2 regions of the Agromyces cucurbitae genome follow, and region 1 is predicted to be linked to the other one. Evidence: predicted binding sites of a transcription regulator. Region 1 holds the regulator's gene; the other holds the start of a gene.
What was found. Region 1 encodes HrcA, which represses chaperone genes, less so after heat shock. Its sites were predicted from a motif close to TTNGCACTCGNNNNNNNCGAGTGCNAA; they were not measured.
Positions count from the first base shown of each region.

Region 2: the regulator HrcA is predicted to act here: its motif matches at 4,822-4,848, upstream of AC3RJ6_RS08830 (Hsp20/alpha crystallin family protein).

Region 1 is NZ_JBYRES010000003.1:573,390-584,855, reverse strand. Features, by position in the region: gene AC3RJ6_RS13995 (response regulator) at 1-474, opposite strand, end outside; gene AC3RJ6_RS13990 (sensor histidine kinase) at 471-1,715, opposite strand; gene lepA (translation elongation factor 4) at 1,793-3,667, shown strand; gene AC3RJ6_RS13980 (DUF1990 domain-containing protein) at 3,703-4,353, shown strand; gene hemW (radical SAM family heme chaperone HemW) at 4,356-5,576, shown strand; gene AC3RJ6_RS13970 (DUF4870 domain-containing protein) at 5,569-5,949, opposite strand; gene AC3RJ6_RS13965 (DUF4870 domain-containing protein) at 6,066-6,467, opposite strand; gene hrcA (heat-inducible transcriptional repressor HrcA) at 6,677-7,699, shown strand; gene dnaJ (molecular chaperone DnaJ) at 7,747-8,847, shown strand; gene AC3RJ6_RS13950 (16S rRNA (uracil(1498)-N(3))-methyltransferase) at 8,858-9,592, shown strand; gene AC3RJ6_RS13945 (HIT domain-containing protein) at 9,617-9,979, shown strand; gene AC3RJ6_RS13940 (PhoH family protein) at 10,074-11,093, shown strand; gene ybeY (rRNA maturation RNase YbeY) at 11,090-11,466, shown strand, end outside.
Region 2 is NZ_JBYRES010000002.1:424,140-435,605, forward strand. Features, by position in the region: gene AC3RJ6_RS08800 (dihydrofolate reductase family protein) at 1-112, shown strand, start outside; gene AC3RJ6_RS08805 (SDR family oxidoreductase) at 164-1,024, opposite strand; gene AC3RJ6_RS08810 (winged helix-turn-helix transcriptional regulator) at 1,124-1,498, shown strand; gene AC3RJ6_RS08815 (bifunctional hydroxymethylpyrimidine kinase/phosphomethylpyrimidine kinase) at 1,503-3,008, opposite strand; gene thiE (thiamine phosphate synthase) at 3,005-3,667, opposite strand; gene thiM (hydroxyethylthiazole kinase) at 3,664-4,572, opposite strand; TPP riboswitch at 4,564-4,681, opposite strand; gene AC3RJ6_RS08830 (Hsp20/alpha crystallin family protein) at 4,919-5,347, shown strand; gene AC3RJ6_RS08835 (hypothetical protein) at 5,508-5,660, shown strand; gene AC3RJ6_RS08840 (hypothetical protein) at 5,675-6,088, shown strand; gene AC3RJ6_RS08845 (epoxide hydrolase family protein) at 6,107-7,219, opposite strand; gene AC3RJ6_RS08850 (LacI family DNA-binding transcriptional regulator) at 7,250-8,317, opposite strand; gene AC3RJ6_RS08855 (ABC transporter substrate-binding protein) at 8,534-9,394, shown strand; gene AC3RJ6_RS08860 (amino acid ABC transporter permease) at 9,479-10,267, shown strand; gene AC3RJ6_RS08865 (amino acid ABC transporter ATP-binding protein) at 10,264-11,034, shown strand; gene AC3RJ6_RS08870 (Gfo/Idh/MocA family protein) at 11,034-11,466, shown strand, end outside.

The sequences.
Region 1 (11,466 bases):
CGTGCGTCCTTCGGCGACGAGGGCGAGCACCTCGGCCTCGCGCACCGTCAGCCGCTCGCCGGTCGCGCGCGAGGCGTCGAGCTTCGCTGCGAGCTCGGGCGCGAGAGCCCGGTCGCCCTCGGCGGCGGCGCGCACGGCCGCGATGAGCGTCTCGGGCGGCGCGTCCTTCAGCAGGTAGCCGCTCGCGCCCGCCTCGATCGCGCCGAGGATGTCGGCGTCGGTGTCGTAGTTCGTGAGCACGAGCACCCGTGGACCGTCGGGCTCGGCGCGCAGCCGGCGGGTCGCCTCGGCGCCCTGCATCGCACCGGGGAACTGCAGGTCCATGAGCACGAGGTCGACGTGCCGGCCGAGGCGCACGGCGTCCTCGGCGGTGGCGGCCTCGCCGACGACGTCGAGGTCGGCCTCGCGCTCGAGCATCGCGCGGATGCCCGCGCGCACCACGGGGTGGTCGTCGGCGAGGAGGAGCCGGATCATGCGCGCACCACCGGGATGCGGATCGACAGGGCGGTGCCCTCGCCCGGCGCGGACTCGATGTCGAATCGACCGCCGAGCTCTTCGGCGCGTCGGCGGATCGAGCGGAGGCCGTACTCGCCGGGCGCCGTGCCGTCGGTGCCCGCGCCCGCCGCGCGTCGAGCCGCCGCATCGACGTCGAAGCCCACGCCGTCGTCGACGACGTCGAGCGCGACCTCGTCGCCGAGGTAGCTCAGCGTGAGCGAGCACGCCCTGGCATCGGCGTGCTTGACGACGTTCGCGAGCGAGCCCTGTGCGATGCGCAGCAGCGCCGCGTCGACGGCCATCGGCAGCACGATCGGGTCGCCGCTCGTCGCGAAGTCGACGCGCGTGTCGGCGCCCGACTGCCTGGCCTGGTCGTCGACCGCCTCCACGAGCCGGCGGAGGGCGGCGGGGAGGGTCTGCTCGTCGAGCGAGGGCGGCGTGAGCTCGCGGATGAACCGGCGCGCCTCGCCGAGGTTCTCCGCGGCCGTCTCGCGGGCGAGCACGAGCTTGTCCCGCACGCCCTCGTCGGCGACGTCGCGTTCGGCGGCGTGCAGCAGCATCTGGATGCTCGAGAGGCCCTGCGCCAGCGTGTCGTGGATCTCGCGGGCGAGGCGTTCGCGCTCGGCGAGCGTGCCGGCTTCGTGACTGGCGGCGGCGAGCTCCTCCCGCGTCGCGATGAGGTCGAGGATGAGCGCCTGGCGCTCACGGGTCTCCTCGGCCATCGCGCGGTAGCCGAGCCCGATGACGATCGCGACGCCGGCGCTGATGAGCGGGCCGAGGATCGAGCCGACCTCGTAGCCGAGATGGCTCGCCGTGCCCCAGACCGAGATGCCGAAGGTGACGACGACGAGCGGCACCGCGATCGGCGCCGCGAGCACGTGCAGCTCGAGGAAGAAGAGCGGGAAGGCGAGGAAAGCCGCATCGGGCGTGAGCGCCGACATCGCGACCCAGAGCGAGAGCAGCATCACGAGCCAGAGGACGCGGGCCCATGTGGGCAGGTGGCGGTGCGCCGTCGCGACGCCCGCGCCGTAGCAGGCGAGGAAGGCGACGGCCAGCACGGTGATCGGCACCTCGTCGGCCGAGTCGGAGAGGAGCGCCCGCACCACGACGAAGAGCGTGAGGCCGACGACGAGCAGGTGCAGCCCGAGCCGGAGCGCGATGAAGACGGGCCGCAGCGCCGAATCGGTGCTGCGCGCCTCGATCCCCGCGGTCGTGCTCATGCTGCGAGCGTAGCCGCGGCGGGTCGTCCGAGGCATCCGTCGAAAGTCTGAGCCGAAGTCGTGGGAGAATCGACAGGATGTCTCCGAGAGCTGTGAACCCGCCGGTGCCCGCCGCCACCGACCCGTCCGCGATCCGCAACTTCTGCATCATCGCGCACATCGACCACGGCAAGTCGACGCTTGCCGACCGCATGCTGCAGATCACGGGCATCGTCGCCGACCGCGACATGCGCGCGCAGTACCTCGACCGCATGGACATCGAGCGCGAGCGCGGCATCACGATCAAGAGCCAGGCCGTGCGCATGCCGTGGCAGGTCGAGGATGCCTCGGGCCAGAGCCGCGCGTACGCGCTCAACATGATCGACACGCCCGGTCACGTCGACTTCTCGTACGAGGTCTCGCGATCGCTCGCGGCGTGCGAGGGCGCGATCCTGCTGGTCGACGCGGCGCAGGGCATCGAGGCCCAGACGCTCGCGAACCTCTACCTCGCGCTCGAGAACGATCTCGAGATCATCCCCGTGCTCAACAAGATCGACCTGCCGGCGGCCGAGCCCGAGAAGTACGCGCGCGAGCTCGCCGACCTCATCGGCGGCTCGCCCGACGACGTGCTCAAGGTGTCGGGCAAGACGGGCGTCGGCGTCGAGGAGCTGCTCGATCGCGTCGTCGAGCGCATCCCCGCCCCGGTCGGCAACGCCGACGCGGCGCCCCGGGCGATGATCTTCGACTCGGTCTACGACAGCTACCGCGGCGTCGTCACGTACGTGCGAATGGTCGACGGCCAGCTGAACCCGCGCGAGCGCATCCAGATGATGTCGACGAAGGCGACGCACGAGATCCTCGAGATCGGCGTGAGCGCGCCCGAGCCGCAGCCCACGAAGGGCCTCGGCGTCGGCGAGGTCGGCTACCTCATCACGGGCGTGAAGGACGTGCGCCAGTCGAAGGTCGGCGACACCGTCACGACCGCGGTGAAGCCCGCGACCGAGGCGCTGCCGGGTTACACGGAGCCGCTGCCCATGGTGTTCTCGGGCCTCTACCCGATCGACGGGAGCGACTACCCCGAGCTGCGCGAGGCGCTCGACAAGCTCAAGCTCTCCGACGCGGCGCTCGTCTACGAGCCCGAGACCTCGGTCGCGCTCGGCTTCGGCTTCCGCTGCGGGTTCCTGGGCCTGCTCCACCTCGAGATCGTCAACGAACGGCTGCGTCGCGAGTTCGGGCTCGACATCATCACGACGGCGCCGAGCGTCGTCTACGAGGTCACGACCGAAGACAAGAAGACGGTCACGGTCACGAACCCGAGCGAGTTCCCGACCGGTGCGAAGATCGCCGAGGTGCGCGAGCCCATGGTGAAGGCCGCCATCCTCGCCCCGAAGGACTACGTCGGCACGATCATGGAGCTGTGCCAGTCGCGCCGCGGCACGCTGCTCGGCATGGAGTACCTCGGTGAAGACCGGGTGGAGATCCGCTACGACATGCCGCTCGGCGAGATCGTCTTCGACTTCTTCGACCAGCTGAAGTCGAAGACGGCCGGCTACGCATCGCTCGACTACGAGCCCTCGGGCGACCAGGCGGCCGACCTCGTCAAGGTCGACATCCTGCTGCAGGGCGAGCAGGTCGACGCGTTCAGTGCGATCGTGCACCGCGACAAGGCGTATGCGTACGGCGTGCTCATGACGGGCCGCCTGCGCGAGCTCATCCCGCGGCAGCAGTTCGAGGTGCCGATCCAGGCCGCGATCGGTGCCCGCATCATCGCCCGCGAGTCGATCCGGGCGATGCGCAAGGACGTGCTGGCCAAGTGCTACGGCGGTGACATCAGCCGCAAGCGCAAGCTCCTCGAGAAGCAGAAGGAGGGCAAGAAGCGCATGAAGATGGTGGGCCGCGTCGAGGTGCCGCAGGAGGCCTTCATCGCCGCGCTGAGCGGTGACACCGAGACGAAGAAGGACGCCAAGAAGTAGCGCCCGGCCCCCGGGGCGCGAAGGACGAAACACGGATGACTCGCAGAAGCACGTTCACCGACCAGTCGGTCACCTACGGCGCGATCGGCGCGACCCTCGACCCCGACTTCCTCCGCTACCCGCCGGTCGGGCTCCGCCCGGCCGAGGACGCGGTACGGCTCGGTTCGGGCCAGGAGCGGTTCGACCGTTCGGCCGAGGCGCTCATGACCTGGGGCGTCCAACGCGGCGCGGGCTTCACCGTCGCCGACGTCTCCGCGGGCACCGGCGCCCAGTACCCGGGCATCGTCTTCGACCCGACCGGCGCGCCGCTCACCGAGCAGCCGGCCCCCCGCACCGAAGACCGGTTCGGCGTCGACGGCACCCCGTACATCGCCGCGGGCATGACCGCGACGCTCGTCCGCAAGCGCCGGTTCGGCATCGCGAAGACGCCCGTCCTCGTCGTCTACGTGATCGACGAGCCGAACCGCATCGGCTTCGCCTACGGCACGACGGGGCACGGAGCCGAGACGGGCGAGGAGTCGTTCATCCTCGAGCACCGCGACGACGACACGGTGTGGCTCACGATCCGGTCGATCCTCGCGACGGCGGGCGGCGCGCGCGCCGTGCTGTCGCCGTCGACCCGACGGCGCCGCCGCGAGCTCACGCGCCGCGAACTGCGGGCGCTCCACCCCGCGGGCGGCGCGTAGAGGTGGGTTCGGCGCTGCCGCTCGGCGATCCCGCACCGGCCGACGGGATGCTTCCGCCGCAGGCGGCCGCGGGTGCCGCCGACCGCGCGTTCGGCGTCTACGTGCACGTGCCGTTCTGCCGCGTCCGCTGCGGCTACTGCGACTTCAACACGTACACCTCCGACGAACTGCGGGGCGCCCGGCAGGCCGACTACGCGGGCCAGGCGATCGACGAGATCCGGATGTCGCGCCGCGTGCTCGAGGCATCCGGCGTCGTCTCACGGCGCGCCGACACCGTGTTCTTCGGCGGCGGTACGCCCACCCTGCTGCCGGCCGGCGATCTCGTCGCGATGCTCGGCGCCGTCCGCGACGAGTTCGGCCTCGCCGAGGGGGCCGAGGTCACGACCGAGGCGAACCCCGACTCGGTCGGGCCCCGCGAGCTCGCCGAGCTCGCCGCCGGCGGCTTCACCAGGGTGTCCTTCGGCATGCAGTCGGCCGTTCCGCACGTGCTCGCGGCGCTCGAGCGCACGCACGACCCCGAGCGGGTGCCGCAGGTCGTCGCCTGGGCCCGGGAGGCCGGGCTCGACGTCAGCCTCGACCTCATCTACGGCACGCCGGGGGAGTCGCTCGACGACTGGCGGCGGAGTCTCGAGCACGCGATCGCGCAGCAGCCCGACCACCTGAGCGCCTACGCGCTCATCGTCGAGGACGGCACGAAGCTCGCGCGGCAGATCCGCCGCGGCGAGCTCGCCGAGCCGAGCGACGACCTCGAGGCCGACATGTACGAGCTCGCCGACGAACGGCTCGCCGCCGCCGGGTACGAGTGGTACGAGGTCAGCAACTGGGCTCGCGGCGACGAGCACCGCTCGCGGCACAATCTCGGCTACTGGCGCGGCGACGACTGGTGGGGCATCGGGCCGGGGGCGCACAGCCACGTGGGTGGCGTGCGCTGGTGGAACGCCAAGCATCCGTCGGCGTACGCCGACCGACTGGCCTCGGGCGTCTCGCCCGCCGTCGGGCGCGAGGTGCTCGACGGGCCGACGCGGGAGACCGAGCGGGTGCTCCTCGCGACCCGGATCCGCGAGGGCCTCGAGATCGCCTCGCTGCACGCGGGCGGGCGGCACGCCGTCGCGGGGCTCATCGCCGACGGCCTCGTCGACGCGAAAGCCGCCCTCTCCGGCGTGCTGACGCTCACGCGGAGAGGGCGGCTCCTGGCCGACGCGGTCGTGCGACGACTCAGCTGACGAACTTGATCGACAGCGGGTAGGTGTACGGCTGGCCCTGGTTGGCCTTCACCGCGGCGATGATGCTGAAGATGATCGTCACGACCCAGACGGCGATGAGGATGAAGATGCCGATGATCACGAACGTCAGGATGCTGCCGACCACGTAGGCGATCGCCATGGTGATCTGGAAGTTCAGCGCCGTCGCGGTGTGCTCGCGGATGAACGGCCCCTTGTCCTTGAGGATCAGGTAGCCGATGAGCGCGGGCACGAAGCTGAAGAAGATGCCGCCGATGTGGATCAGCGTCGCCCACAGCTTCTCGTCGGAGGGGCTCAGCGGCTTGTTCTGCTCATAGGGATTCGCGGGCGGGGGAGGCGGGGTGCCCTCGGACATGTTCTCTCCTTGATCGGGCCGCCGGACGGCGGCGCAGGGTCGGTGTCATGCTGGCACAGACGAGCGCGCCGCGGAAGGGTTCCCGCGGCGCGCTCGGCAATACGTCGGCGAACCGGCTACTTGATGAGCCGGATCGCGAAGGGGTAGCGGTAGTGCACGCCGTCCTTCGCCGTGAGGTAGGCGAGGATCGAGAACACGATCACCGTCACCCAGAGCGCGGTCGGCAGGAGCCATGCGACGTAGCTCCAGAAGCCGAAGGTCACGAGCAGCAGCACCGAGTTCACGATGACGATCGCGATGTACGCGAGCACGGCGGTGATCTGGAAGTTGAGGCCCTCCTTCGCCTCGACGTTCGTGAACGGACCGCGGTCCTTGAACACGAGCCAGATGATGAGCGAGGGCAGCGGTCCGAGGATGCCGCCGAGCTGGGCGAGCGAGCCCCAGAGCACGTCCTGCTCGTGGGACAGCGGAGCCGCGGGCTGCGGCGCGGCGGCGGAGGGCGGGGTGGAGTCGCTCATGGGCAGGCCTTTCGGGCGGGGTTTCGAGGGGGAGTCCGGGCGCGCCGGAGGATGGGCGGCGCGCGGGACATCCATACGGTAGCGCCCGGCCCGGCACGCGGCAACGACGCCGGGTCCAGACGTCTCACCGGATGTCGCGATATGATTGGCAGTCGGGCCGGTCGAGTGCCAACACTCGTCGGGCGGCGGTGCCGACGAAAGCGAGGGTCATGGTCTCCGAACGCAGTCTCGCCGTGCTCCGCGCGATCGTGCAGGACTACGTCGCCTCGCGTGAACCCGTCGGCTCCAAGACGATCGTCGAGCGGCACGCGTTCGGCGTCTCGGCGGCGACGATCCGCAACGACATGGCCCTCCTCGAAGAGGAGGAGCTGATCGCGGCCCCGCACACCTCGTCGGGTCGCATCCCGACCGACAAGGGGTACCGCGTCTTCGTCGACCAGCTGACCGAGGTGCGACCGCTGACCGCGGCGCAGCGACAGGCCATCGAGACGTTCCTCGGCGAGTCGAGCGACCTCGACGAGTTGCTCGCCCGCACCGTGCGCCTCATCTCGCAGCTCACGAAGCAGCTCGCCGTCGTGCAGTACCCCAGCTTCGCGAGCGCCCGCGTGCGCCACGTCGAGCTCGTCGCGCTCGCGCCGACGCGCGTGCTCTGCATCCTCATCGCCGATTCGGGCCAGGTCGAGCAGCGGCTCGCCGAGCTCGCGGAGCCCGTCGACGACGAGACGCTCGCCTCGCTCCGGCACCGGTTGAACGAGCTCGTCGCCGGCACGACGATGACGGATGCCACCGAGCTGCTGTCGGGCGAGATCGACGCCGTCGACCGCCGTCATGCTGCCGTGCTGCACACCCTCGCCGCGACGCTCGCCGACCAGGCGCGACAGCAGCGCAGCGACCGGCTCGTCGTCGCGGGCGCCGCGAACCTCGTGCGCACCGAACAGGACTTCGCCGGGTCGATCCTCGGCGTCATCGAGGCGATCGAGGAGCAGGTCGTGCTGCTCAGGCTCTTCGGCGAGATGGCGACCGACGAGCACGCCGTCGCCGTGCGCATCGGCCGCGAGAACGCCTCGTTCGGGCTCGGCGAGACGTCCATCGTCTCGAGCGCGTTCGAGATCCCGGGTCGCGACATCTCGCGCCTCGGCGTCGTCGGGCCGACCCGCATGGACTACTCCAACAGCATGGCGGCCGTCCGCGCCGTCGCCAGATACCTCTCCCGCACGCTCGGCGAGAACTGACCCGCCGCCGCCTGTTCCGGCGGCGCAATCGAAAGGACAAGCCCTCCGTGGCCGACCATTACGAGGTCCTCGGCGTCTCCCGCGACGCCACCCCCGACGAGATCAAGAAGGCCTACCGCCGTCTCGCGCGAGAACTCCACCCCGACGTGAATCCCGGCGCCGAGGCATCCGAGCGCTTCAAAGAGGTGACGCACGCGTACGACGTGCTCTCCGACCCGAAGCAACGGCAGCAGTACGACCTCGGCGGCGGCCAGGGCGGCTTCAACGGCCAGGGCTTCGGCGGATTCGGCGACATCTTCGAGACGTTCTTCGGTGCGAGCCAGCAGAGCCGCGGACCGCGGTCGCGCCGCGAGCGCGGGCAGGACGCCCTGATCCGGGTCGAGGTCGGACTCGACGAGGTGATCTTCGGCACCCACCGCGACATCGAGGTCGACACCGCCGTGCGCTGCGAGACCTGCCAGGGCTCGTGCTGCCAGCCGGGCACCTCGCCCGTGACGTGCGACATCTGCCACGGCTCGGGCCAGATCCAGCGCCAGGTGCGCTCGCTGCTCGGCAACGTCATGACGTCGAGCCCGTGCGGCACCTGCCGCGGCTACGGCACGATCATCGCGACGCCGTGCGCGACGTGCCAGGGGCAGGGCCGCGTGCGCGCCCGTCGCACCGTGCCGGTCGACATCCCCGCCGGCGTCGACACGGGCGTTCGCCTGCAGATGCCCGGATCGGGCGAGGCGGGGCCCGCGGGCGGCCCCAACGGCGACCTGTACCTCGAGATCAAGGTCAAGAACCACGACGTCTTCAGCCGCAACGGCGACGACCTGCTCGCCACGCTCGAGGTCGCGATGGCCGACGCGATCCTCGGCACGACGGCGACCATCCCCGGTCTCGACGGCGACGTCGAGCTCGAGGTGAAGGCGGGCACGCAGAGCGGCGAGATCCTCACCGTGAAGGACCGCGGGGTCACGAAGCTCCGCGGCAACGGGCGCGGCGACCTCAAGATCGGCGTGCAGGTGGTGACCCCGACGAAGCTGTCGTCGAAGGAGCGCGACCTGATCTCGCAGTTCGCGGCGTCGAAGAAGTCGCCGAAGCCCGAGCTCAGCCACTTCCAGCAGGGGCTCTTCGCCCGCCTGCGCGACCGGTTCCTGGGCTGAGCGGGCGGCCATGAGCAGCCTGTACCTCGACGAGTCGCTCGACCTCGGCGCGCTCGCGCCGGGCGCAGAGGTGCGGCTGACCGGCGACGAGGCGCGGCACGCCGTGACGGTCGCCCGCATCCGCACGGGCGAGCGCGTCGCGATCGGCGACGGTCGCGGCGTGATCGTGCGCGGCACGGTCGTCGCGACCGAGTCGCGCGAGCTCGTGCTCGTGGCCGAGGAGGTCGTCGTCGAGGAGCGCCCGGCGCCCGCGATCACGCTCGTGCAGGCGCTCGCGAAGGGCGACCGCGACGAGATGGCGGTGCAGGCGGCGACCGAGCTCGGCGTCGACGCCGTGATCCCCTGGGCCGCAGCCCGCTCGGTCTCGCGGTGGGACGGACCGAAGGCCGAGAAGGGTCGCCGCCGGTGGGCGACGATCGTGCGCGAGGCCGTGAAACAGTCGATCCGTGCGTGGATGCCCGAGGTGAGCGAGATCACGACGACCGCGGGACTCGCCGGGCGCCTCGCCGGATGCCGCGTGCTCGTGCTCGAACCGACCGCCGGCGTCGCGCTCACCGAGCTCGAGCCCGACGGCCGCGACGTCGCCCTCGTCGTCGGCCCAGAGGGCGGCATCGCACCGGCCGAGCTCGAGCGGCTCGTCGAGGCGGGCGCCGAGCCCGTGCGGCTGGGCGCATCGGTGCTGCGCACCTCGACGGCGGGACCCGCCGCGATCGCGGTGCTCAGCGTCGCGCTCGGCCGCTGGTGAGCGATCCGTCGGTACGATGGTGGAATGACCGACTCGCGCGCTGAACCGACCGTCTTCGAACGCATCGTCGCGCGTGAGATCCCCGCCCGCATCGTCGCCGAGACCGAGCGGGTGATCGCGTTCCACGACATCGCGCCGCAGGCGCCCGTGCACGTCGTCGTCACGACGAAGACGGGCGACTACCGCGACGTCGTCGAGCTGGCCGCGGGCGACCCCGTCCTGCTCGCCGAGCTCGTCGCCGTCGCACGCGACGTCGCGGGCGACCTCGCCGACGGCGAGTTCCGCCTCGTCTTCAACACCGGTGCCTCGGCCGGCCAGACCGTGTTCCACGTGCACGCGCACGTCCTCGCCGGCCGGCTCGAGGAGGGCGCGCTTGCCGGAGCGTGAACCGGCCGAACGGGCCGAATCGACGACGTCGCCGGGCACCGAGCGCCCCGCGACCGGCGCCGACGAGGAGCGCCTCCGCATCGACGGTGTGCAGATGGTCCGCCTGCTCGGGCCCCAGGACCGCCTGCTCACGTCGATCCAGCGCGAGTACCCGGGCGTCGAGGTGCACGTTCGCGGCAACGAGATCGCCATCCGCGGCGACGCCGACGCACGGCGCAAGGTGCGCCGGCTCATCGAAGAACTCCTGGAGCTCGTGCGCAACGACCAGGATCCCACCCCGACCGAAGTGAGGAGCTCGGCCCGCATGCTCGACGCCGATCCCGACGCGAAGCCCTCGGAACTGCTGGGACAGGTCATCGTCTCCAGCCGCGGCAAGGCCATCCGACCGAAGACCGAGGGCCAGCGGGCCTACGTCGACGCCATCGACGAGAACACGATCGTCTTCGGCATCGGCCCCGCCGGCACCGGCAAGACCTACCTCGCCATGGCGAAGGCCGTGCAGGCGCTCCAGCGCAAGGAGGTGAGCCGCATCATCCTCACCCGCCCGGCCGTCGAGGCGGGCGAGCGGCTCGGATTCCTGCCCGGCACGCTGACCGACAAGATCGACCCGTACCTGCGGCCGCTCTACGACGCGCTCAACGAGATGATGGATCCCGAGCTCGTGCCGAAGCTGCTCGCCTCGGGCACGGTCGAGGTCGCCCCGCTCGCGTACATGCGCGGGCGCACGCTCAACGACTCGTTCGTCGTGCTCGACGAGGCGCAGAACACGACGCCCGAGCAGATGAAGATGTTCCTCACCCGCCTCGGCTTCGGCTCGAAGATGGTCGTCACGGGCGACGTGACGCAGATCGACCTGCCCGGTGGGGCGTCGGGGCTGCGGCTCGTCACGCGCATCCTCGACCGCATCGACGACATCCACTTCGCGAGGCTCACGAGCGACGACGTCGTGCGGCACACCCTCGTCGGGCGCATCGTCGACGCCTACACCGAGTTCGACCAGCGGCAGCAGGCGCAGCGATTCGAGCGCGCCGAGGCCCGCGAGTTCGCGAACCGCGCCGAACGGCGCGGCCACGCCGGTCCCCGCGACCACCTGCCGAGAAAGGGCAAGTCTTGAGCATCGAGATCAACAACGAATCCGCGATCGAGGTCGACGAGGCCGCGATCCAGCGGCTCGCGGTGTACGCGCTCGACGCCATGCACGTCCACCAGGACGCCGAGCTCGCGATCGTGCTCGTCGACGAGGGCGCCATGGAGCAGCTCCACGTGCAGTGGATGGACGAGCCCGGCCCGACCGACGTCCTGAGCTTCCCGATGGACGAGCTGCGGCCCGGCACCGAGGACGCACCGACCCCGCCGGGGCTGCTCGGCGACGTCGTGCTGTGCCCGCAGGTCGCCGAGTCGCAGGCCCGCACGGCGGGGCACTCGCTCCTCGACGAGCTGCTGCTGCTCACGACGCACGGCATCCTGCACCTGCTGGGCTTCGACCA
Region 2 (11,466 bases), on a different contig from region 1:
CGGCAAGCGCCTGTTCGGCGACGACCCGGGCCGCACGACGAAGCTCGAGCTCACCGACCACGCCGCCTACTCGAACGGCATCGTCAAGGCCGTCTACGACGTCGCCCGGTGACCCCGCCGGTCGAGGAGCGCCCGGGTCCGTCGGGCGCTCCCCAGGCGACGGTCAGGCGGCCAGCGCCGCGCGCAGCCCGTCGGCGAGCGACGTCGTCGGGCGGCCGATGAGGCCCGCGAGCGTGTCGTTCGGCACGTCGAGCACGCCACGGCGGATTCCGTCGTCGATGCCGGCGACGAACGCGGCGGTGCCCGCGTCGAGTCCGGCCGACTCGAGCGCGGCGACGTGCTGCTCGGTCGTGAGCGGCTCGTACCGCACCTCGCGGCCGAGCACCTCGGAGGCTGCGGCGGCGAGCTCGTCGTAGCTCCACGACGTGGAGCCGGCGAGCTCGAGCACCCGGCCGACGTGGTCGTCGTCGATGAGCAGCACCGCGAGGCCCTCGGCGAGGTCGGCCCGGGTCGCGCTCGCGACGCGTCCGTCAGCGACGGATGCGGCGATGACGCCCGAGTCGGCCGCGCGCGAGACATCCGCTGCGTAGTTCTCGGTGTACCAGTTGTCGCGGGCGATGATCGCGGGAATGCCCGATGCGGCGATCGCGGCCTCGGTGGCGCGGTGCTCGGGCGCGAGCACGAAGTCGGCGGTCGCGGCCTGCGGGGCGCTCGTGTAGACGAGCTTCGCGACACCGGCGGCCTTCGCGGCGTCGATGACGTTCTGGTGCTGGGCGGCGCGCTCGCCGAACTCCGAGCCCGAGACGAGCAGCACGGTGTCGACGCCGTCGAGTGCTGCGGCGATCGAGGCGGGCTCGGCGTAGTCGAGGCGCGCGGTGCGCACGCCGCGGTCGGCGAGGTCGGCGAGCTTCGCGGTGTCGCGGGCGGTCGCGACGACGTCGGCGGGGGCGACGCCGCGCGCGAGCAGCGCGTCGACGACGAGGCGGCCGAGCTGGCCCGAGGCGGCGGTGACGAGGATGGTCATGGGATTCGGTTCCTTCCGGTGAAGCGTCACCGACTGCAACCGGATGCCTCGCGCCTGCCTTCCCTCGAATCGGTACCCACTTTTCGGTAAGGTACCTACATGACGGTAAGTCTTGCAGAAATCCGGGAGAGCTCCGGAGAGGTTTTCACCGAAGGCTGCCCGACTCGCGTCGTGCTCGATCACATCATGAGCAAGTGGGGCGTGCTCGTGCTGCTCGCCCTCACCGACGGCACCCACCGCTGGGGCGAGCTGCGTCGCGAGGTCGAGGGCATCAGCGAGAAGATGCTCGCGTCCACGCTGCGCACGCTCGAGTCCGATGGCCTCGTGGCCCGCACCTCCTATCCCGAGGTGCCGCCGCGCGTCGAGTACGCGCTCACGCCGCTCGGCTCCGAGCTCATGGAGCGCATGCTGCCGCTCGTCGAGTGGGTCGCCCGCGAGGCGAACGGCATCGTCGGGGTGCCCGCCGCGGGGTGACCCCTCAGCCCGCCCGGGCGCCGACCTCCGCCCCGAGCGGTGCCGCGAAGAAGGCGAGTTCGTGCTCGGCCGACACCCGGAACGCCCGCAGCATGCGCTCGCGCACCTCGGGCGTCGCGCGCGACGCCGCGTCGGTGACGATCGCGACCGCCTCACGGGTCGCCTCAGCGAACGCCGGGTCGCCGTACGTCGCGAGCCATGAGGCGTAGGGATGCCGCGGCGAGCGCGCCGCTTCACCGAACTCTCCCGCAGCGAGCCGGGCCCCGAGATCGGTGTAGAGCCAGAAGCACGGCAGCAGGGCGCCGATGAGCACCGCGTAGTCTCCGCGCGCGGCGGTCGCGAGCAGGTGGTCGAGGTACGCCGTCGTCGCCGCGCACGGCCGCGTCGTCTCGGTCGCGGCGCCCTCGCCGAGCCAGTGCTCGTGCAGCTCGAGCTCGCCGACGATCGAACCGTGCGACGAGGTCGCCCAGAAGGCCTGGGCCGCGGCATCCGGGGCCAGCGACGCCGCGATCGCGAGCGTCCGCGCGTAGTCGTGCAGGTAGAGCGCGTCCTGCGCGAGGTAGGTGCGGAAGGGCTCGGGCGGCAGCGTGCCGTCGGCGAGGCCGCGGACGAAGGGCAGGTCGTCGATCGCTCGGCGCACGTCGGCGATGCTCGCCCACCACTCGGCCTCGACCTCGGCAGACGTCGGCGCGGTGCGGGTGCCGCCGCGCGACCAGAGGCCCGCGAAGTGGCTGATCGGTCCGTGTCCGCCGCCGACCGCGAGCGCCTCGCCGTGCCGCAGCGACTCGCGCAGCCAGCGTCGGGCCTCCGCGATCGCCGACGGCCAGTCACCGAGCTCGGCGACGAGCGTCGCGATCGCCGACGACAGCGAGCAGCCGGTGCCGTGGGTCGAGCTCGTCGAGATGCGCTCGCCGCCGAACTCGACGATCGTCGCCGTCGCGGCATCGACGAGCGCGTCGGGGGCGAGGTCGCCGTCGAGGTGCCCGCCCTTCGCGAGCACGCGCACGCCGTACTCGGCCGAGACGTCCTCGGCCTGGGCGATCGCCTCGGGCCAGCTGACCGCGACGTCGCGCCGGGCGAGCACCGCGAGCTCGTCGAGGTTCGGGGTCACGAGGTCGGCGAGCGGCAGCAGTTCGCGCATCGCCTGCTCGGCATCGGCGTCGAGCAGCCGGTCGCCGCTCGTGGCGACCATCACCGGGTCGAGCACGACGACGGGCGGGCGGGTGCGCTCGAGCCAGGCGATGACCGTGCGGATGACGTCGGCGTTCGCGAGCATGCCGAGCTTGACCGCGTCGACCGCGATGTCGTCGGTGATCGCGTCGAGCTGGTCGGCGAGGAAGGCGGCGGGCGGCACGTGCACGCCGCGCACGCCCCGGGTGTTCTGCGCGGTGAGGGCACTGATCGCCGCCATGCCGTAGCCGCCGACGGCGGCGATCGACTTGAGGTCGGCCTGGATGCCGGCGCCGCCCGACGGGTCGCTGCCGGCGATGCTGAGCACGCGCGCGGTCATCGCTCCGACTCCCAACCGCGCACGAACTCGCGCGCCGCGGTGCGCGGGTCGTCGGCGGCGCACAGCGCCGAGACGACGGCGACGCCCGCGGCACCGGCCGCGCGCAGCGGGCCGACGTCGGCGAGGCCGATGCCGCCGATCGCGACGCACGGCAGCTCGGTCGCCGCGGCGACGCGTGCGAAGCCGTCGATGCCGAGGGCCGGCGGATGGTCGGGCTTCGTCGAGGTCGGCCTGATGACGCCGACCCCGAGGTAGTCGACGGTGCCGCGCGGCAGCCGGTCGACGGCGTCGAGGTGTGCGGCGCTGTTCGCGGTGAGCCCGACGATCGCGTCGGCACCGAGCCGCTCACGGGCGACGACGACGGTCGCATCGCCCTGCCCGAGGTGCACGCCGTCGACCGGCAGGCCGCTCGCCCGCGCGGCGAGCACGACGTCGAGCCGGTCGTTGACGAGCAGCGCGGCGCGACCGTCGATCGCGTCGGCGAGCGCCTCGAGCTGGTCGAGCAGCGCGGATGCCTCGGCCTGCTTGTCGCGCAGTTGCACGACCCGCACGCCGCCGGCGACGGCCTCGGCCACGACGTCGACCACACCGCGCGCACCGCAGAGCGCCGGGTCGGTGACGAGGTAGAGCGAGAGGTCGAGCGCCGTGCGGGCGCTCACGCGCCGACCCCGGCGAGCGAATCCGCGTCGCGCACGCCGTCGGCCGTGGTGAACCCGCCCTCGACCACGACCCGCGCGCGGGCCCGCAGGTCGGAGGCATCGACCACGGCGAGCGCGTCGAGGAACCGCGGTCCGAACGACCCCGGCCCCGCGGCCCCCTCGGCCGCGAGCTCGGCCGCGACCGTGTAGACGAGGTTCGCCGCGACGACGGCGTCGAACGCGTCGTCACCGACGGCGAGGAACGCCGCGATCACCGCGCCGAGCGCGCAGCCGCCGCCCGTGATGCGCGTCAGCAGTGCGTCGCCGTTCGCGAGTCGTGCGGTGCGCCGGCCGTCGGTGATGAGGTCGACCGGGCCCGAGACCGCGACGACCGAGCCGCACCGCTCGGCGAGCCGCCCGGCCGCGTCGGCCGCGGCATCCGTGGTGTCGGCGGCGTCGACGCCTCGACCACCCGCGCCGTCGCCCGCGAGGGCGAGGATCTCGCTCGCGTTGCCGTGGATCGCGGTCGGCCCGACGTCGACGAGCTCGTGCGCGAGTGCGGTGCGCACCGGCAGGCCGCCGATCGCGACCGGGTCGAGCACCCACGGCGTGCCCGCGTCGCGGGCGCCGGCGACCGCCTCGCGGGCGGCGTCGCGCTGCTCGGGCGTGGGCGTGCCGAGGTTCACGAGCAGGCCGCCCGCGATTCCGGCGAACATGCCGGCCTCACCGGTGATGTCGACCATCGCGGGCGAAGCGCCGAGTGCGAGCAGGGCGTTCGCGGTGAAGTTCGTCACCACGCTGTTCGTGATGCAGTGCGTGAGCGGGGCGGTCTCGCGAAGCCGGTCGAGCAGCGCCGCCGCGGCGATCGCCACCTCCTCCGAGACGTCCGCGTCGTGGTGGGCAGGGTCGTTCAGGCGTGCGCTCATCGGCGACATCCCTTCGCTAGTCCGAACTAGATCAGGTTCGACGGGTGTGATCTCAGCCGCTCGTGCTCGCGCCCTCGGCGCGGGCGGGGCGGCACCCCGTGTCACTGCGAGCGAGCCTAGCGCAGGAGACGGCAGGAGACGGCAGGCGCCGCGGGCCTCTCCCGACCGACGCCACGAACCCACGCACCCGCGTTCGCGCCGCCATCGAATCGGGCACCTCGGCGACGGTGAACAGACGGTGCCGGAGAGTTAGCACTCGCCTATGCAGAGTGCTAATCTAGATGTCGCGATGGGCGAGCATCGCTCATCCTCATGGGTCAATGGTGAACCGGAAGGAGACGAGACCATGGCCATGTTCTGGGATCCGTTCCGCGAGATCGACCGACTCGCGGAGTCCATGCTCGATGCGAGCCAGGGGCCGCGCGTCATGCCGATCGATCTGTACCGCGATGGCGACCACTACGTCCTCGCGGCGGATCTTCCCGGCATCGATCCCGGCTCGGTGGATGTCGATGTCGACGGGCAACTGCTGACGCTCCGCGCCGAACGCACCCTTCGCTCGGAGGGAGACGCGAAGTGGCTCGTCCGCGAGCGACCCAGCGGCTCGTTCCTGCGTCGGATCACGCTCGGTGACGGCCTCGACACGGCCGGCATCAGCGCGCACTACGACAACGGGGTGCTGAGCGTCATCATCCCGGTCAGCGAGCAGGCGAAGCCCCGCAAGATCGAGATCACCTCGGCGGGCAGCGCCGAGAAGCAGGTCACGGCGAAGTAGCGGCAGCGGCAGCGGCGGCGAGGGCACGCCCTCGCCGCCGCCGCGCCCACCGCGCAGTCACTGGAGGAGAGAAATGACTCAGGCAGTCACCACGAGGCCGGTGCGTTCTCGGAGGCGGCCGAGCGGCGGGTTCGCTCGACCGCGACCCTGGAGGGTGACGATGATCGCTTCGGATCCGCTCACCGGCGGCGCCGCGGTGATCGAAGGCGAAGGCCGCGACGTCGAGGAGGCCACGGCCGCGGCGAAGCAGAAGATCCCGCAGGGCTGGCGCGCCCTGAGCGTCCGCACGCATCGGGCGAACGGGCTCGGCTGACCGGGAGGAGAGCCATGGCACCGACAGGCACGGCGTGGCGCCGCTACGACTACGCCGTCTTTCCGATCTTCCACGAGCGATTCGAAGAGCGCTGGGGCGAGGGAACCGCCCCGTTCCTCGATCCCAGCGTGTACGACGAGAATCAGCCCCGTCCACGCGCACAGTGGGTCAACGTCGACACCGGCGCCGCCGTCGCCGTGGTGCCCGTCTGGGAGGACGACCCGGCAGCTCGATCGTTCGCCGTCTTCTATCTCCCGCCGAACGGCGGCATCTGGGTGCTTCGGCCGCAGGGCCTCGCCGGGTACATGGAGGCGCTGCCGTCGGGCCCGCCGCCCGACGATCGCGCTGTGGCGCTGCGCAACGACTCGTTCAGGAAGGCCGTCGAGCACGCCGAGGAGTTCATCTACGGGTCCGGTGCTCGCGGGTGACGGGTGCCGCGAGGGCGGTCAGCCGAGCGACCCCACGAACTCGCGTACCCGCGCCGCCATCGCCTCGGGCACCTCGGCGACCGTGAAGTGCCCGCCCTCGGGCAGCCGGTCGAAGACCCGCAGGTCGAGGTAGTGCCGTCGCGCGAGCGACTCGGGGTAGTCGGCCTCGTGCCGCTGGATGAAGACGGCGGCCGGCACTGCGGTCGGCGGGATCGGGTCGGGCTGGTCGGCGCCCTCGTAGTACGGACGGAACGACGAGCCGATCGTCTGCGTGACCCAGTAGATCATCGCCTCGGTGAGGATGCGGTCGCGCGAGATGCGGCGCTCGACGGCGCTCGGGTCGCCGGGCGGGGTGTCGCTCCATTCGACGAGCTTCTCGGCGATCCAGGCGACGAGTCCGGCGGGGGAGTCGTCGAGGGCGACCGCGAGCGTGTCGGGGCGGGTCGCCTGCACGTGCCCGTAGGCGCCGTCGGTCTCGTGGCGCTCGGCGAGGGCCTCGAAGAACGCGCGCTCGGCCGGATCGGTCAGCGCGGCGCGCTCGTCGCCGGTCGGGAAGTGCGCATGCGTCGCGACGATCGCGGCGACCTGCTCGGGGTGGCTCGCGGCGATGAGGTCGCTCACATTCGCCGTGACGTCTTCGCCGTAGGTGACGTAGCGCTCGTAACCGAGCACCTCGGTCATGAGCGAGTGCATCGTCGCGGCGAGGCGCTTCTCGCTCATCGGGCCGTCGGCGTACGGCGACGAGAAGGCGAAGCCCGGCAGGCTCGGCACGACGACGTCGAAGTCGGGCAGCAGGTCGGCGAAGTCGAGCTGCAGGGCGAAGGTGTGCGGCCAGCCGTGCATCACGAGCAGCACCGGGGCATCGGGCTGCTGCGATCGCAGGTGCACGAAGTGCACGTCGGCATCGCCGACGCGCGCGATGAACTGCGGATGCCGGTTGAGCCAGGCCTCGCGCGACCGCCAGTCCCACGCCGCCCAGCCGTCGACGAGCTGCCGCAGGTAGTCATGGTTCATGCCGGCCGGCGGGCGCCGCGGCGAGTCGCCCACCAGGCGCGTGCGCGCGAGACGGTCTCGCAGGTCGTCGAGCACTTCGTCGTCGACGTGGATCTCGAACGGTCGCACCTGGCCCATGGGTCGACGCTACGGCGACCCACCGACGCGCTACCGCCGTGGTGGCGCCGAGACCGACCCGCGTTCGACGAGGTGCTGATCGAGCACCTTCACCACCGACGGGGATCCGTCGCCGCCGATACGGCGGATGAGCAGTCGCGCCGCCTCGGCGCCGATCTCGTGGATCGGTTGTGCCATCACCGTCACTCCGGGGGTGGTGAGCTCGGTCCAGTCGGCGTCGTCGAAGGCGACGAGTGAGAGCTCGTCGGGGATCGAGACGCCGAGCCTGCGTGCCGCCCGGAAGACGGCGAGCGCGACGAGGCTGTCGGAGGCGATGATCGCCGTCGCGGGCTCGGTCGAGCCGAGGATGCGCTGGGACAGTACTTCGACGCCGTCGCGACGTGCGTTGAGATGCACGAACTGCGCGGGGTCCGGGACTCCGGCGCGTGAAAGAGTCGTCGTGAAACCTTCGACACGCTCGGCGACCGACGTCGAAGCCAGCAGGTCGCCCGAGCGGTAGTCGCCGGGGTGAGCGATCGTCGAGATGAAGGCGATGCGGCGATGGCCGGCATCGAGCAGCAGCCGGGTCAGCCGCTCGGCGCCGGTGCGGTTCGCGGCGATCACCGTGTCGACCTCGAGGCCGGGCACGGCGCGGTCGAAGAGCACGAGGGGGCGCCCGGCGTCGACGACCGAGCGCAGGTTCGCGGCGTCGATGGATGATGCCGGCGCGACGAGCAGCCCGTCGACCCGCTTGGCGAGCTGCACTGAGATCGCCTTCGCCTCGGCGGTCGCCTCCTCGTCGGAGTTCGAGAGGATGAGGTCGAAGCCCGCTGCGACGGCGACATCGGCGGCACCGCGAGTCGCCTGCGCGAAGAAGGGGTTCTCGATGTCGCCGACCACCATGCCGAGGGTGTTCGAGCGGCCGGTGCTCATCGTTCGGGCGAGCGCATTCGGTCGATACCCGAGCTCTTCGGCAGCGCGCTGCACACGATCGCGGACGGCATCGCTCACTGCGCCGTAGTCCCCGAGGGCGCGGGCGGCAGTGGCCTTCGAGACCCTCGCAGCGGCGGCGACGTCGCTGACCGTCACCTCGCGGCGTCCATTGCCGTTCTCGCTCACGTCACCTCCGTTGAATCGGCGTCCCTCGAACGTACTGGTTGACGCGCGGCGATTGCGCGAGTACTCTCCCAGAAAACGAATTGAGACCGGTCTCACTCTATGAGACTGAGACCGGTCTCAACAAGTTCTCGGTCGGAACGTCGACCCTGCGCAACGCCCACGCACCACCGCCTGCACGACCCCACGCACACCGCAGTTCAGAGAGGAACCACCCCCATGAGCATCCGCTCCACGATCCGCCGCACGGCACTCGCCGCCGTGGCCCTCACCGCAGCCGTCGCCCTCGCGGCCTGCTCCTCGGGCGGCGGCAGCACCGCCGAGTCGGCGGCCGAGAACCCTTACGGCCTCATCACCCCCGGCCAGATCCGAGTCGCCAGCCTCGGAGACGCGAAGCCGTACACCTTCACCGACGAATCGGGCGAGTTCACCGGCTTCGACGTCGAGCTCTTCACCGACGTCGCGAACCGCATGGGCTACGACGACGTCGTCTTCACCGGCCAGGACTTCTCGGGCCTGCTCGCCGCCGTCGCGAACGGCCAGTTCGACGTCGGCGTGGCCGCGATCGGCATCACCGACGAGCGCAAGGAGACCGTCGACTTCTCCGACGGGTACCTCGCGGGCTACCTGACCGTGATGGCCGCGGCCGACTCGGGCATCACCGACGAGGCGACCCTCGCCGGCAAGCGCCTCGGCGTCGTGCAGGGCACCCTCCAGGAGGCCTACGCGGTCAAGCACTTCACCGACACCGAGCTCGTGCGCTTCCCCGACAACAACGCCGCGATCTCGGCCGTCAACAGCGGTTCGATCGACGCCCACTTCCTCGACTACGAGGCCGCGAAGGAGTACGCCGAGCAGTACGGCCTCGTGAACGCCATCGACATCCCCTCGTTCGACGCTCCGGCCGGCTTCGCGATCGCGAAGGGCAAGCCCGAGTTCCAGGCCGCGCTGAACGAGGCGCTGCACGCGGCCATGGAGGACGGCACCTGGAAGGAGCTCTACGAGAAGTGGTTCCCGGGCTCGCCGATGCCCGACCAGTATCTGCCGTCGGACGAGCAGACCGAGGCACCCGCCGAGTAGTCGGCCACGAAGCGGGTCGGATGCCTCGACGGCATCGACCACGCGGCATCCGACCCGCACCGCCACCCCACAACGGAGCACATCATGGACTGGCTCGACAACCTCATCAAGACCTTCTTCGACTTCGAAGCGATGGCGCAGGTCATGCCCCAGCTGCTGGGCATCGGTCTCGTCAACACCCTCGTGATCTCGATCTGGGCCACCGTCATCGGCGTCGTGCTCGGCATGGTCATCGCGATCATGGGCATCTCCAAGACCGCATGGCTGCGAGTGCCCGCCCGCATCTACACCGACATCTTCCGCGGCCTGCCCGCGATCCTCACGATCCTGCTCATCGGCCAGGGCTTCGCCCGCTTCAGCCAGCAGATCTTCGGCCCCTCGCCGTACCCGCTCGGCATCCTCGCACTGAGCCTCATCGCATCGGCCTACATCGGCGAGATCTTCCGCGCCGGCATCCAGTCGGTCGACCGGGGCCAGCTCGAGGCGTGCCGGGCGCTCGGCATGAGCTACGGCAAGGCCATGCGCCTCGTCGTCGTGCCGCAGGGCGTGCGTCGGGTACTGCCCGCGCTCGTGAACCAGTTCATCGCGATCGTGAAGGACTCGTCGCTCGTCTACTTCCTCGGTCTCCTGGTCTCCGAGCGCGAGCTGTTCCGCGTCGGCCAGGACGCCGCGGTGCTCACGGGCAACCTCTCGCCGCTTGTGATGGCCGGGCTCTTCTACCTGATCATCACCGTGCCGCTCACGCACCTCGTGAACTACTTCGACAACCGGTTCCGCACGGGCCGCCGCAAGGCGACGCCGCCGAAGTCGGGACTCGACGAGGTCGAGGAGCAGAACCCCACGCCGACCCTCACCTACGGGGAGAACTCATGACCTACACGTCACCCGTGCCCGTCGCCGACGGCCACTTCTACGCGGGCTCGAGCCTCGAGCTCAAGAACGTCACCATGGCGTACGGCGACATCGACGTGCTGAAGGACGTCTCCATCGACGTCGCCCCCGGCACCACGACGTGCATCATCGGGCCGTCCGGCTCGGGCAAGTCGACGCTGCTGCGCGGCGTGAACCGCCTGCACGAGCCGAAGTCGGGAGATGTGCTCCTCGCCGGCGAGAGCGTGCTCACCCAGAAGCCCGACGTCGTGCGCCGGCGCATCGGCCTCGTGTTCCAGCACTTCAACCTCTTCCCCGACCACACGGCGCTCGAGAACGTCGCACTCGCCCTGCGCAACGTGAAGGGCCTCTCCAAGGCCGAGTCGCGCCGCATCGCCCGCGAGCGTCTCACCGAGGTCGGCCTCGCCGAACGCGCCGACCATCGGCCGCGCGACCTCTCGGGCGGCCAGCAGCAGCGCGTTGCGATCGCCCGCGCTCTCGCCATGGAGCCCGAGGTCATGCTCTTCGATGAGGCGACGAGCGCGCTCGACCCCGAGCTCGTCAAGGGAGTCCTCAACCTCATGGCGAACCTCGCCCAGCGCGGCATGACGATGCTCGTCGTCACCCACGAGATGGGGTTCGCCCGCAAGGTCGCCGACCAGGTGGTCTTCATGGACGAGGGCCGCGTCGTCGAGTCGGGCAAGCCCGCCGACCTCTTCGACCGGCCGCAGAGCCCACGGCTCCAGCGCTTCCTCTCGGAGGTGCTCTGATGGCGAACATCTCCGCGCCGGTCGTCGACGGGAGCGGCGGGGATGCCGCTGCGCCGACGCCCATCCGCACGGCCGTCGTCGGCTTCGGGGTGTCGGGCAGGGTGTTCCACGCGCCGTTCCTCGCGGCCGACCCGGCGTACTCGCTCGAGGCCATCGTCACCGCCGACCCCGGCCGGGCTGCCGAGGCGAAACGGCTTCACCCCGAGGCATCCGTCGTCGCGAACGTCGACGAGCTGTTCGCGCGTACCGGCGAGCTCGACCTCGTCGTGCTCGGCTCGCCGCCCGGCACGCACGCCGAACTCGCTGCGCGAGCGCTCGATGCGGGCCTCGACGTCGTCGTCGACAAGCCGTTCACGGTCACGGCGACCGAGGGTCGCGCGCTCATCGAGCACGCCGCGCGGGTGGGGCGCCGGCTGGCGGTGTTCCAGAACC